DNA from 2 places in the Kineococcus rugosus genome. Region 2 is predicted to be linked to the other one. Evidence: predicted binding sites of a transcription regulator. Region 2 holds the regulator's gene; the other holds the start of a gene.

Region 1 (6,771 bases), on a different contig from region 2:
AGCAACCCCTGGCGGGAACTGCGCCGCGGCTGGATCCGGCCCGCGCTGGTGGCCGCGCTCGGCATCGCCATGTTCTCCCAGCTCACCGGGATCAACGCGGTCGTCTACTACGCCCCGACGGTGCTCACCGACGCGGGTTTCGGCGACTCCGTGGCCCTGCTGACCGGCATCGGGATCGGCGTCGTGCTCGTGGCCGCGGGCATCGCCGGGACCCTGCTGGTCGACCGCGTCGGGCGGCGCCGCATCCTGCTGCTGCTCATGCCCGGTTCCGCGCTGGCGATGGGGGTGCTCGCGCTGTCCTTCCTGCCCGAGCAGACCTCCGTGACCCAGCAGTGGGTGATCGTCGGCGCGCTGTTCGCCTACATCGGCCTCAACGGCGTGAGCATGCAGTCGGTCGTCTGGCTGCTCGGTCCGGAGATCCTGCCGCTGGCCGTGCGCGGCCCCGCGACGAGCCTGGCGGCGCTGACCCTGTGGGGCTTCGACCTGCTCATCGCCGTGACCGCGCTCACCGCCGTCAACAGCATCGGCCGGACGGCCACCTTCGGGATCTACGCGCTGATGAACGTGCTGTGCATCGCCTTCGTGGCCCGCTACGTGCCCGAACCCAAGGGCCGCAGCCTGGAGCAGATCGAGCAGGCCCTGCGCGGGCCCGGGCGGTTCGTCGAGTCCGTCGGCGCGGCCGACCGCGACCCGGTGCCGGCCGCCGCGCCCCGGCGGCCCTGACCCCGCCCGATCCCGTCCCGCGGCTCCACGCCCCGGCGGTTCCGCACCGTCGGGGCGTGGAGCTGCCCGCCCCGGGCGGGCACGAGCGCCCCGACGACCTGCGGCTGATCGACCGGCACCTCGGCGGGCCGCCCGGCCCGGTCCTCGGCGCCGGCTGCGGCCCCGGGCACCTGTCGGGGTTCCTGCGCGCGACGGGAGCCGACGGCGCGCTGGTCGTCGGGTTCCTCACCGGTGGGCGCTGCGAGCCCTTCGCGCACCGGGCCCTGACGGCGCACCGGTGGCCCGTCGACGCGTTCGCCGGGCAGCTGGCCGCGGCCGGGTTCGAGGAGGTCGAGCGGGGGGTGCGGGGGAGAGCGGGCCGGCGCCGCCCGCACGGTGCGCCGGCCGCGCGGGCGGGCCGGTGGGTGGCCGGGTCCGGTGGGTGACCGGGGGGGGCGTCAGAACCCGGCGACCTCGTGCGGTTCGTAGGGTGCCTCCAGCTCCGCGACCTCCTCGTCGGTCAGGTCCAGCTCCAGCGCGGCGAGCGCGTCGTCGAGGTGGTGGGGTTTCGTCACCCCGACGACGGGGGCGGTGACGACGGGGTTGCGCGCCACCCAGGCCAGCGCGACCCGGGCGCGGGGGACGCCGCGGCGTTCGGCGACGCGCGCCACGGCCGCGACGACCTCGGCGTCGGAGTCGCGGTAGAGGGTCTTGCCGAACTCGTCCTTCTCCGAGCGGTTCGTCGCCTCGGACCAGTCGCGGGTCAGCTTCCCGCGGGCCAGCGGGCTCCACGGGAGGACGCCGATGCCCTCGTCCGCGCACAGCGGCAGCATCTCGCGCTCCTCCTCGCGGTAGAGCAGGTTGTAGTGGTCCTGCATCGTGACGAACCGGGTCCAGCCGTGGCGTTCCTGCAGGTGCAGGGCCTTGGCGAACTGCCACGCCCACATCGAGCTCGCGCCCAGGTAGCGGACCTTCCCGGCCACCACGAGGTCGTGCAGCGCCTGCAGCGTCTCCTCCAGCGGGACCGTCGGGTCGAACCGGTGGATCTGGTAGAGGTCGACGTGGTCGGTGCCCAGGCGGCGCAGTGAGTTGTCGATCTCGGTGAGGATCGCCTGCCGGGACAGCCCGGCGCCGTTGGGGCCCGGGCGCATCCGGCCGTGGACCTTGGTGGCGATGACGACCTGGTCGCGGGGGACCGCCGCCAGCAGCGTCCTCCCGACGATCTCCTCGCTGGAGCCGTCGGAGTAGACGTTGGCCGTGTCGAAGAAGTTCACCCCCGCGTCCAGGGCGCGGTGCAGGAAGGGGCGGCTCTCCTCCTCGGGCAGGGTCCAGGCGTGGTTGCCGCGCTGCGGGTCGCCGTAGCTCATGCAGCCCAGCGCCAGGCGGGACACCTCGAGGCCGGTGCGGCCGAGTTTCACGAAGTCCATGGCGGGGTCCTTCCCCGGGACGGGCCCGCTCACCCGTACGCCCCCGGCGAACGCCGGCATTGAGCCGACCCGACTCAGGTTGTGACCCCTGGAGGCGCTCGACCCGGGCGCCGAGAACCGTCCGAGGAGGACAACCATGAACACCCTGTCCGTGTGGCGCCGCAGCCCCTTCGAGACCCGGGCCCAGTTCGACGCGCTGGTCCGCAGCAGCCTCACCCCCGTCCCCGCCGAGATCGCGCCCGCCGCCGAGGTGGGGCGTGACGGCGACGACGCGGTCGTGCGGCTGGAACTGCCCGGCGTCGCCCTCGACGACGTGACCGTCGAGGTCGAGCGGGGCCGCCTCGTCGTGCGCGGCGAGCGGAAGGACCCCCGTCCCGAGGACGCGCGGGGCCGCAGCGAGATCCGCTACGGCGCCTTCCGCCGCGCCTTCTCGCTGCCCAGCACCGTGACGTCCGACGCCGTGAGCGCGAGCTACGACGCGGGCGTCCTGACGGTCCGGGTCGCCGGCGCGCACGCGACCGCGCAGCCGACCCGCATCGCCGTCACGGCCGCGACCCCGGCCTGACACCCGCACCCGGTGCGCGGTCCACGTCCCGGCGTGGACCGCGCCCAGGTAGGACAGGCTAAGCTCACCTGCCGTGCGCGTGCCGACCCTCGCCCTCGTCCTCGCCGCCGGCCTCACCGCCGCCGGCTGCTCCTCCCCGGCCTCCCCGGCCTCCCCGGCCGCTGAGCAGACCCCCGCCGCGGCCGGGCGCAGCGTCCAGCACGCCCGCGGCACCACCACCGTCCCCGCCGAACCCCGGCGCGTCGTCGTGCTCGAACCCCTCGAGCTCGACACCGCCGTCGCCCTCGGCGTCACCCCCGTCGGGGCCGCCGTCGCGAGCAACGTCACCGGCGTCCCCGCCTACCTCGGCGTCGGCGACGCCGTGGAACCCGTCGGCACCGTCCCCGAACCCGACCTCGAGGCCATCGCGGCGCTCGCCCCCGACCTGATCCTCGGCACCGAGTCCCGGCACTCCCAGCTCTACGACGCGCTGGAGGGCATCGCGCCCACCGTGTTCATGGCGACCCAGTCCGACCCCTGGCAGCAGAACGTCGAACTCGTCGGCGAGGCCCTCGGCCGGGCCGACCGGGCCGCCGAGCTCCTCGCCGACCACCGCCGGCACTGCGAGCAGGTCGCCGACGAGCACCCCGGCGCCGGGACCGCGAACCTCGTCCGCCCCCGCGACGGCGGCACCCTCAGCCTCTACGGCCCCACCTCGTTCGCCGGCAGCGTCCTGGAGTGCGCGGGCCTGACCCTGCCCGCCCGCGACTGGGGCGGCGACATCCAGGTCGACATCTCCCCCGAACGGGTCCCCGAGGCAGCGGCCGACCACCTGTTCGTCCCCGTCCAGGACGTCGAGGACCCGGCCGGTGTGCCGACGCTCGTCGCGGGCAACCCCGCGGCCTTCCCGGCCGTGCACCTCGTCGACACGTCCTACTGGATCTCCGGGGTCGGCCCGCTGGGGGCCCGGCGCGTCCTCGACGACGTCGACCGCGTCCTCGACGCCCCCTGAGCCGGGGCGCCCCTCAGGGCGCGGGGGGTTCGGCGCCCGTGAGCAGCAGCAGCTTGCCGACGTGCGCCGACCCCTCCAGCACCTCGTGGGCGCGGGCGGCGTCGGCCAGGGCGAACCGCTCGTGGACCACGGGGCGCACCGCGCCGTCGGCGACCAGCGGCCACACGTGGTCGCGCACGCTCGCGACGACCGCCGCCTTCTCCGCCGCCGGCCGCGCCCGCAACGTCGTGGCGTGCAACGAGACCCGCTTGCGCATCAACGTGCCCAGGTCGACCTCGGCGCTCGCCCCGCCCTGCGTGGCGATCACCACCAGCCGCCCGCCCGTCGCCAGGACGTCCACGTTCCGCGTCAGGTACGGCGCCCCCACGACGTCGAGGACGACGTCGGCCCCCGCCGGTTCCCAGTCCCGCACCGCCGCCACGAAGTCGTCGGTGCGGTAGTTCACCAGCAGTTCCGCCCCGAGCGCGGCGCACGCCTCCAGCTTCTCCGCCGACCCCGCCGTCACCGCCACCCGCGCCCCGACCTGACGGGCCAGCTGGATCGCCATCGTCCCGATGCCGCTGGACCCGCCGTGCACCAGCAGCGTCTCGCCCGGCCGCAGCCCCGCCAGCGTGAACACGTTGCTCCACACCGTGCAGGTCACCTCCGGCAGCGCCGCGGCGTCCTCCAGCGGCACCCCCGCCGGGACCGGCAGCACCTGCCCGGCCGGCACCGCGACCAGCTCGCCGTACCCGCCGCCGGCCAGCAGCGCGCACACCGGCTCACCGACCCGCCACCCCGTCACCCCCGGGCCGAGCTCGGCGACCCACCCCGACACCTCCAGCCCCGGGTGCTCCGGCGCACCCGGCGGCGAGGGGTACTTCCCCCGACGCTGCATGACGTCGGCGCGGTTCACCCCCGCCGCGGCGACCCGCACCACCACCTCCCCGGGCCCGGCCACCGGGTCGGGCAGCTCGGACAGCCGGAGGGAACCGGGAGGGTCGACGATCACCGCGCGCACCCTGGGGACCCTACGTCGGCCCGTCCGGCCCCGCCCCTCCCAGCAGGTCCCGCGCCCGGTCCAGGTCCGCGGGCACGTCCACGTCCAGGCACTCGCGCGCGCTGACCGGGACCTGCCCGACCCGCCCGCGGAACAGCTCGCGCACCGGCCGGCCCGCCACCGCGGGCAGCCCGCCCAGGACGCGGACCGCCGCGGCGCGCCGGTGCGCCGACAGCAGCGGCTGCCACCGGCCGTCCGGGTCCACCCCCACCACGGCGTCCAGCGCCGGGTCCGCCCGCAACGCCGCCACCAGGCGCGGGACCGCGCCCGCCGCGAACGGCTGGTCCCCGCCCAGCAGCACCACCACCTCGCCCGGCACCGCCGCCAGCCCGGCCGCGAAACCGGCCAGCGGCCCACCCCCGGGCGGGTCCTCGCGCACCCCGCCGGGCCCCACGACCACCACGTCCCACCCGGCCAGCCCGTCCAGGAGGGTGCCCCGCACCGTCGAGGACCCCAGGGGAGCGGCCAGCTTGTCCGCCCCCGCGCCCGCCCGGGCCGCGAAACGGGTCCCCGAGCCCCCCGCGACCACCACCACGCCGACCCCGGCCCCGACCCCGCTCACGGGTCGAGGGACGCACGGCCGGTTGAAACGGTCAAGCGACGCGCCGGGGTGCCGATGGGCCGAACGAGGGTTTCGGTGCCCACCCGGTTCACCCGGCGGTCCCGCGTCCCGATCACTCACGAGTCTGCTCGACACCCCGGTGAGCAGTTCGACCGCTCACCAACGCGTACGGAAGGTTGACATGCTGCGGAACCTGAGCATCCGAGCCAAGCTCGCGGTCCTCCTGGTCGTCCCCCTCGTGCTCCTGCTCGTCGCCGTCGTCGCCACGACCGCCCAGAACGCGGTCTCGACCACGGAGCGCCGTCACCTCGCCACCTACGCGAAGTCGACCGCGACGATCAACGAGTTCTTCACCGCGCTCCAGACCGAGCGCCGGGACAGCGTCCAGTACCTGACCGCACCCACCGACGAGGGCAAGGGGAAGCTGGCCACCGACCGGGCCGCGACCGACGCCGCGATCGCCGCCGTCCAGCAGGCCGTCGTCGACAGCGGTCTCGACCTCACCGCCGGCAGCGCCGGCGCCGTCAACGACGCCGTCACCCGGGCCCTCGGCCAGACGCTGCCGCAGGTCCGCAGCGCCGTCGACGGCACCACCACCACGCCCACCGCGGCCCTCACCACCTACAGCGCCATCAGCTCCGCCGCGACCGACCTCACCGTCGCCGTCGCCGAGCAGGCCGGTGACCGCGAGATGGCGCAGGAGATCGGCGCCTTCGGGTACCTGCTCAAGCGCGTCGACTCCCTCGCGGTCGAGCAGACCGCCGGTGCCCTCGTCCTGGGCGGCACCACCTCCTCCGCGATCACGGGGCTGCGCGAGACCGCCATCGAGCGCGGCGACTACTTCGAGCAGCAGGCCCGCTACCGCCTGCGCGAGGACGACATCGCCGAGTTCGACGCCGCGCTGAACACCGGCGCCACGAGCTCCGCGCTCGCCTTCCTCAACCAGGACCGCAACCTCTTCGCCGCGGGCAGCACGTCGCTGACCGCCGCCGCGTGGGAGGACACCACCGGGAAGGTCATCACGGCCTACCAGGAGGCCATCGTCGAGCGCGCCGCCGACGTCGCCGAGGAGGCCGAGGCCGAGGCCACCCGCGCCACCGTCGGCACCGTCGTCCTGATCGCCGTCACCCTGCTGCTGTTCGGCGCCGTCGGCTGGTTCGGCTTCCGCACCGCCCGCGACGTCGGCCGCCGCCTCGCCGACCTGGCCCGCGCCGCGACCGAGGTCCGCGACGAGCTGCCCCGCATGGTCGAGCGCATGCAGACCCCCGGCGAGGGCCCGGGCGTGGAGTTCACCCCCATCCCGGTCACCAGCAACGACGAGATCGGCCAGCTCAAGGTCGTCATCAACGACCTCAACGAGACGACGTTCCGCATCGCCGGTGAGCAGGCCGCCCTGCGCGCCTCCATCGCCGAGATGTTCGTGAACGTCGCCCGCCGCGACCAGACGCTGCTGGCCCGCCAGCTCGCCTTCCTGGACCAGCTGGA
Region 2 (6,771 bases):
ACCACCTTCCCCTTCGCCTTCCCGGGCAGCCCAGGCGGGCGGAAGCCAACGGATCACGCCAGGTCCCTCACGAGGGGAACCTGGTGGCCCACGCGCCTGCGGAGGGGGCCGCGGTGCCTCGTCGAGCCCTCGGAAGTCGTCACCCCCGGGTGGCGCTGAGCATCCGGACCCGGCACGCCAGTTCCACCGCGAACCGGACGTCGGGGTCCTCCAGGTCCAGCTGCAGCGCCTGGCGGATCCACTTCAGCCGGTACCCCACGGCGTTGGCGTGCAGGTGCAGCTCGCGGCCGGCGTGGGCCAGGGAGTTGCGGTGGGCGAGGTAGGCCAGCAGGGTCCGGACGGCGGTCTCGGCCCGTTCGGGGCCCAGGTCGTCCAGCGGCTGCAGGATGTCGACGAGCAGCCGCCGGCTGATGGGTGAGGCGAAGAAGTCCAGCAGGACCCGGCGCAACCCGGTGACGTCGGTGAGTTCCACGCCCCCGGCCCGGCCGGCCGCGACGGCCGACTCGGCGGCGATGCGCGCCTCGGCCGCCGACAGCCGCAACCCCGCCGCCCCGATCTGCGGCGTCCCCAGGCCCAGGGTGTACTCCCACCCCGGCCCGGCCAGGGTGCGGGCCTGCCGCTGGACCCGCTCGCCGACCTCGCGCAACCGGCGCTGGTGGTCGGCGGCGCCGTGCTCCTCGGAACTGACCAGCAGGACGTCGGACTGCAGGAACGCCACGTGCCAGGTCTCGGGACGGCCGTCGACCAGTTGCAGGGCGAACAGCTCCAGCGCGGCCTGGACGCTGCGCGGGGCCTGCCCGGCGGGGTCGTTCACGCCCGTCGGTTTCAGCCAGGCCACGACGTGCGAGTGGTGCAGGGGCAGCCCCAGCCGCGCGGCCTGCCCCACGAACGCCTCGACGCGGGAGGACTCGGCCAGGACGAGCTCGACGACGAGGTCGGCCCGGGACTGGCTGCGCGCGTAGCGGTCGCTCATCCTGCGTTGCGCCGCACGGGAAGCCAGCGAGGCCACGACGGGCAGCGCGACGGCGGTCGCGGCGTCGGGGACGGCGGCGACGACCCGCCCGACGGCGACCTCGCCGATGCAGACCGCGTGCGGGTCCGACCACGTGACGTCGGGGTCGTCGACCAGGAGCAGTTCGGTGCCCAGGGCGTTCCCGGCGGCGGTCAGGAGGCTCTCCACGGTGCTGTCCGGGGACGCCGCGTGCGCGCTGGTGCGTTCCACGGCGGTCGCGGCCCGCAGGACGGCCTCGGAGGCCCCGCCCGACAGCAACCGGTCCACGGCCATCGCGACGTCGGCCGGGCCCGCCCCGGCCGCGCGGAACACCGGGACCCCGCCGCGGTCGGCCAGCGCCACGGCCGTCTCGGGCAGCACCACGTCGGTCAGCAGCACCAGGCCCGCCAGCCCCCGGGCCCCGGCCCGCCGCAACGCGACGTCGAGGCGGTAGGGGGCGACGTTCTCCTCCTCCGGGACGACGACGAGGGTCCCGGCGGGGACGTCGGCCAGCCGCTCGAGCGCGGCGACCTCGACCCGCAGCACGGTCTGCGGGCCCACGGGGCCGGCGAGGCGGGTGAGGCCGAGCCGGTCGGCCTGCGCGACGAGGTCGTCGATGGTCAGTTGTCCCACCGGCACAGTATGAGCGGATTCTCTGGACTCGCGGGACATGGTGCCGCTGCGGGGCGCCACCTACGGTGACGACATGCACAGCCTCCTCGACGCCCCGGCGCGCGACCGGCTCACGGAGCTGACCGCCGCCGACGTCCCCGCCCTCGCGGCCGGGACGGCGATCTTCGGCACCGGCGGCGGCGGCGCCGTCCACACCTCGCAGATGGTCGCCGAGCACGCCCTGCGCGAACGCGGCCCCGTCCCCCTCGTCACCGTGGACGACCTCGGCCCGCAGGACCAGGTGATCCTGCTGTCGGGCATCGGCGCCCCCACGGTGGGCATCGAGATGCTCTCCGCGGCCCACCAGGTCGAAACCCTGCTGCGCGAGTCCGAACGGGTGCTGGGCCGGCCGGTGACGACGCTGATGGCCGCCGAGATCGGCGGCAGCAACGGCGTCTCACCCGTCGGCTGGGCCTCCCGGCTGGGGCTGAAGCTCCTGGACGCCGACGGCATGGGCCGCGCGTTCCCCGACGCCGCCATGGTGTCGATGAACGTGGCCGGGTTGCCGTGCGAGTTCGCCGTGCTGTCCGACGTCGTGGGGAACGTCTCGGTGCTGCGGACGGTCGACCTGCACTGGCTGGAGCGGCACGCCCGCGCGCTGACGATCGCCAGCGGGTCGATCTGCCTCGGCGCGCACTACCCGATGACGGCCGCGACGGTCCGCGGCGCGGTCGTCGAGGGCACCGTCAGCGCCGCCGTCCGCGTCGGCCACGCCCTGCTGTCCTCCCCCGACCCGGTGCGGGCCGTGGCCGCCGAGCTCGGGGGTTCCCTGCTGATCACCGGGAAGATCACCGACCTGGACCGGCGCACCGAAGGGGGTTTCTCGCGGGGTTCGGTGACGATCTCCGGCACCGGCGAGGACCGCGGGCGGTTGCAGCGGCTAGAGCTGCAGAACGAGAACCTCGTCGTGCTGGAGGACGGTGAGGTCGTCGTGAGCGTCCCCGACAACGTCACCGTCATCGACTCCGAGACGGGTCACGCCATCACCACCGAGATGCTGCGCTTCGGTCAGCGGGTCTGCGTGCTGGCCTGGGCCGCGGACCCGATCTGGCGCTCGGCGCGCGGCCTGGAACTGGCCGGGCCGCAGGCGTTCGGCTACGACCTGCCCTACACCCCGTTCGCAGGAGGAACCCGATGACCGCACGCGACCTGTCCATCGGTGTCGACGTCGGCGGGACGAACACCGACGCCGTCGTCATCGACGCCGACGGGGCGGTGCTGGCCCGCACCAAGCAGGCCACCACCGACGACGTCACCGGCGGCATCCGGGCCGGCATCGCCTCGGTGCTGGCCGCCGTGGGCGAGGACCGCTCCCGGGTCTCGCGGGTCATGCTCGGCACGACGCACGCGACGAACGCGATCGTCGGGCGCCAGCAGCTGGACCGGGTGGCGGCCCTGCGCCTGGGCGCTCCCGCGGCCACCGAGTACCCGCCGCTGCTGGGCTGGCCGCAGGACCTGTCCCGGCTGGTGCTGGCGGGTTCGGCGATGGTCCGCGGCGGCCACATGGTGGACGGGACGCCCATCGCCCCGCTGGACCGGGACGCGGTGCTGCGGTTCCTCGACGAGGTGGGCGAGTTCGACGCGGTCGCGATCACCGGCATCTTCAGCCCGTCCTCGCCCGACCAGGAGTTCGAGGTCGCCGAGCTGGTCCGCCGGCACCGGGGGCCGGACACCCGGGTGTTCCTCAGCCAGGACATCGGCCCGACGGGTCTGCTGGAACGGGAGAACGCGACCATCCTGAACGCCGCGCTGCACAGCGTGGCGCGGTCGGTCACGCAGGCCCTGGTCACCGTCGTGGCCGAGGAGGGGCTGGACGCGCAGACGTTCTTCGCCCAGAACGACGGCACCCTGATGTCCCTGGACCACACCGCCCAGTACCCGGTCCTGACCATCGGCTCGGGACCGGCGAACTCCATCCGCGGGGCCGCGTTCCTGTCCGGCACCCAGGACGCCGTCGTCGTCGACGTGGGCGGGACGACGTCCGACCTCGGCGTCCTGGTGAAGGGTTTCCCGCGCGAGTCGACGCTGCCGCGCGAGATCGGCGGCGTGCGCACGAACTTCCGGATGCCGGACGTGCTGAGCCTGGGCGTCGGCGGCGGGACCGTCGTCGACCCCGCGACCGGGGCCGTCGGGCCGGGCTCGGTCGGGTACCGGATCAGCCGCGAGGGGTTGTCGTTCGGCGGGAGCACCCCCACCCTGACCGACGCGGCCGTGCTGGCCGGCGCCGCGGTCGGGGGGCTGTCGCTGCCCCCTCAGCCGCCGTCGGTCCAGCAGGCGCTGCGGGAGGGGCTGGAACTGGCCCGGACCCGGCTGGCCGACGCCGTCGAACGGCTGTCCTTCGGCCGCACCGACGTCCCGCTGGTGGTCGTCGGCGGCGGCGCGTTCCTGGTGCCGGACCACCTGCCCGGCCTCGGCCCCGTCGTCCGCCCCGACCACGGGGACGTCGCCAACGCCGTGGGCGCGGCGATCTCGCTGGCCGGGGGGCGCGCCGACCGGATCGCCGCCCTGGAGGACCGCGACCGGGCCGTCGAGGACGCCGCGGAGGCCGCCACGGCGAAGGCGATCCAGGCCGGGGCCGACCCGCTGGCCGTGACCGTCGTCGACGTGCTGGAGACCCCGGTGACCTACACCGACCGCCCGACCGTCCGGGTCTCGGTCAAGGCCGCCGGCCCGCTGGCCCGGGTGGGCGAGCGACGGCTGTCGCGGGTCTGAGCGGTCCCGGCCGCCGCGGCGGGCCCAGCGGGTTCAGCGGGTTCAGCGGGTGCGGTCGGGCCGCCACACCACCAGCGCCGTGGAGCGCTGCGACTCCGGGCGCCGGCCCAGGGGGGTCGCGACGATGTCGCCGGCGACGCCGGCGGCGAAGATCCGCCGGGCCTGCTGGCGGACGTGGGCGATCTCGCCCTCGAGCTCCTCGACCCGCTGGCCGAGGGCGAGGACCTGGTTCTCCAGGTCCATGATCCGCTTGATGCCGGCGAGGTTCACGCCGTCCTCCTGGGACAGCCGCTGCACCTCGCGCAGCTGGGCGATGTCCCGGGCGGAGTAGCGGCGGCCGCGGCCGCGGGCCCGGCTGGGCGAGACGAGGCCGAGGCGGTCGTACTGCCGCAGCGTCTGCGGGTGCATGCCCGCGAGGTCGGCCGCCACCGAGATGACGAACAGCGGGTCGTCGTCCTGGTACACCTCGTCCTCCTCCCGCCCTTCCGGGTCGTGCGTGTCGTCAGCCGCGGGCCGTCAGCTCCGGGCCCGGTCGGCGAGCCCGGCGCGCGGGTCGTCCCCGGCGGTGGCCTTCGCGAACGCCTCCACGGCTTCGCGCACCGCGCCGTCGACCCGCTGCGGGACGACGACCTCCACCGTGACGAACAGGTCGCCCCGCTCGTCGGTGGAGCGGGACCGCTTCACCCCGCGGCCCTTCAGCCGCAGGGACCGGCCCGAGGGCGTCCCGGCGGGGACCTTCACCCGGACGGTCGTGCCGTCCAGGGTGGGGACCTCGACGGTGGCGCCGAGCACGGCCTCGTCGAAGGACACCGGCAGCGTCATCCGCAGGTCGTCCCCGTCCCGGCGGAACACCGGGTGCGGTTCGACGTGCACGGTGACCAGCAGGTCCCCGTTGCCGCCCGCCCCGGGCAGGCCCTGGCCGCGCAGCCGCACCTTCTGGCCGTCGCGCACGCCCTGGGGCAGGCGCGCGTTGACCGTGCGGGGCTGGCCGCCGCGCGGGTCGGGGACCCGCAGGGAGACCGTCTTGCCCTCCAGGGCGTCGCGGAACGAGACCCGCGCCGAGGCGTCGAGGTCCTGCCCGCGCGCCGAGGAGGCCTGCGGCCCGCCGAAACCGCCGGGGAAACCCCCGGGCGCGGCACCCCCCTGGCCGAACAGGCCGCCGAGCAGGTCCTCGAAACCCGCCCCGCCGCCCGCACCGCCGGGGGTGCCGAAGCGGACGCCCCCCGGCGCCCCGCCGCGGCCCTGGCCGAACAACCCGCCGAGCAGGTCCTCGAAACCCGCGCCGCCGGCGGCACCGCCGGCTCCCCCGGAGGAGAACCGGGCGCCGCCGCCGACCATGGCGCGGACCCCGTCGTACTGCTGGCGCTGCTCGGGGTCGGACAGGACCGAGTAGGCCTCGCCGACCTCCTTGAACTGCTGCTCGGCGCGCGCGTCACCCGGGTTGGCGTCCGGGTGCAGCGTGCGGGCCTTCTTGCGGTAGGCCTTCTTGACCTCGGCCGCGTCGGCGTCGTGGGGGACGCCGAGGATCGCGTAGAAGTCCTTCTCGGCCCAGTCCTGCATGCTCATCGACGTCCTCCTCCCTCGACGGTGGGGCTCATCCCTGCGGGTCGGCCACCGCGACGCGGGCCGGGCGCAGGACGCGCTCGCCGAACCGGTAGCCGGGCTGCAGCACCTTCACGCACGTCGCCACCTCGTACTCGTCGGAGTGGCTGTGCATGAGGGCCTCGTGCACGGCCGGGTCGAACGGCTCGCCGTCCTGGCCGTACCGCTCGAGCCCGAACCGCGTGAGCGTCGCCTCGAGCTTGTCCGCGATCGCCACGAACGGGCCGGTCAGGTCACCGTGCTCGCGGGACAGGTGGATGTCGTCGAGGACCGGCAGCAGGGCCTCGGCCACACCCGCGAGCGCCGCGTTCTTGGCGACGTCGCGGTCGCGGTCGACGCGCTTCTTGTAGTTCACGTACTCGGCGTTCAGCCGCTGCAGCTCCTCGAGCCGCTCGGCCGCGAGGGACTGCGCGGCGCCGAGCTCGGCGTCCGCCCCGTAGGTGTCGGCGCCGTCGTCCGGGCCGCCGACCGTCGGCTGCGCCGGGGCCGGTTCCTGCGCGGCGGGTTCGCCCCGCACCTGGCCCGTCTCGGGGTCGATGCGGCGGTTGTCCCGGATCACGGTGGGTTCGGAGAAGTCCTCCGACATCACTTGTCCTTCTCGTCGTCGACGACCTCGGCGTCCACCACGTCCTCGTCGTTCGAGGAGGGCTTGGTGAAGTCGGGGCCCGCCGAGCCGGCGTCACCGGTGGCCGCGCCCTCGGACTGCTGGGCGGCGTACAGGGCCGACCCGAGTTCCTGGGAGGCCTGCGCGACGGCGTCGGACTTGGCCTTGATCTCGGCCGCGTCGGTGCCGT

The links. Region 2 encodes HspR, which represses chaperone genes until heat shock. Its sites were predicted from a motif close to ANTTGAGNCNGNCNGNCTCAANT; they were not measured.
Region 1: ACRYM6_RS12845 (Hsp20/alpha crystallin family protein) is a predicted target of HspR. The motif match lies at 2,187-2,209, and genes of this name have one in related genera.

Annotation. Positions count from the first base shown of each region.
Region 1 is NZ_JBJLSJ010000020.1:8,079-14,849, reverse strand. It holds gene ACRYM6_RS12860 (sugar porter family MFS transporter) at 1-723, shown strand, start outside; gene ACRYM6_RS12855 (hypothetical protein) at 780-1,148, shown strand; gene ACRYM6_RS12850 (aldo/keto reductase) at 1,161-2,129, opposite strand; gene ACRYM6_RS12845 (Hsp20/alpha crystallin family protein) at 2,266-2,694, shown strand; gene ACRYM6_RS12840 (ABC transporter substrate-binding protein) at 2,768-3,685, shown strand; gene ACRYM6_RS12835 (NAD(P)H-quinone oxidoreductase) at 3,699-4,685, opposite strand; gene ACRYM6_RS12830 (NTP transferase domain-containing protein) at 4,696-5,286, opposite strand; gene ACRYM6_RS12825 (sensor histidine kinase) at 5,468-6,771, shown strand, end outside.
Region 2 is NZ_JBJLSJ010000015.1:74,554-81,324, reverse strand. It holds gene ACRYM6_RS10765 (PucR family transcriptional regulator) at 140-1,624, opposite strand; gene ACRYM6_RS10760 (DUF917 domain-containing protein) at 1,698-2,801, shown strand; gene ACRYM6_RS10755 (hydantoinase/oxoprolinase N-terminal domain-containing protein) at 2,798-4,375, shown strand; gene ACRYM6_RS10750 (heat shock protein transcriptional repressor HspR) at 4,418-4,783, opposite strand; gene ACRYM6_RS10745 (DnaJ C-terminal domain-containing protein) at 4,892-5,941, opposite strand; gene grpE (nucleotide exchange factor GrpE) at 5,970-6,563, opposite strand; gene dnaK (molecular chaperone DnaK) at 6,563-6,771, opposite strand, start outside.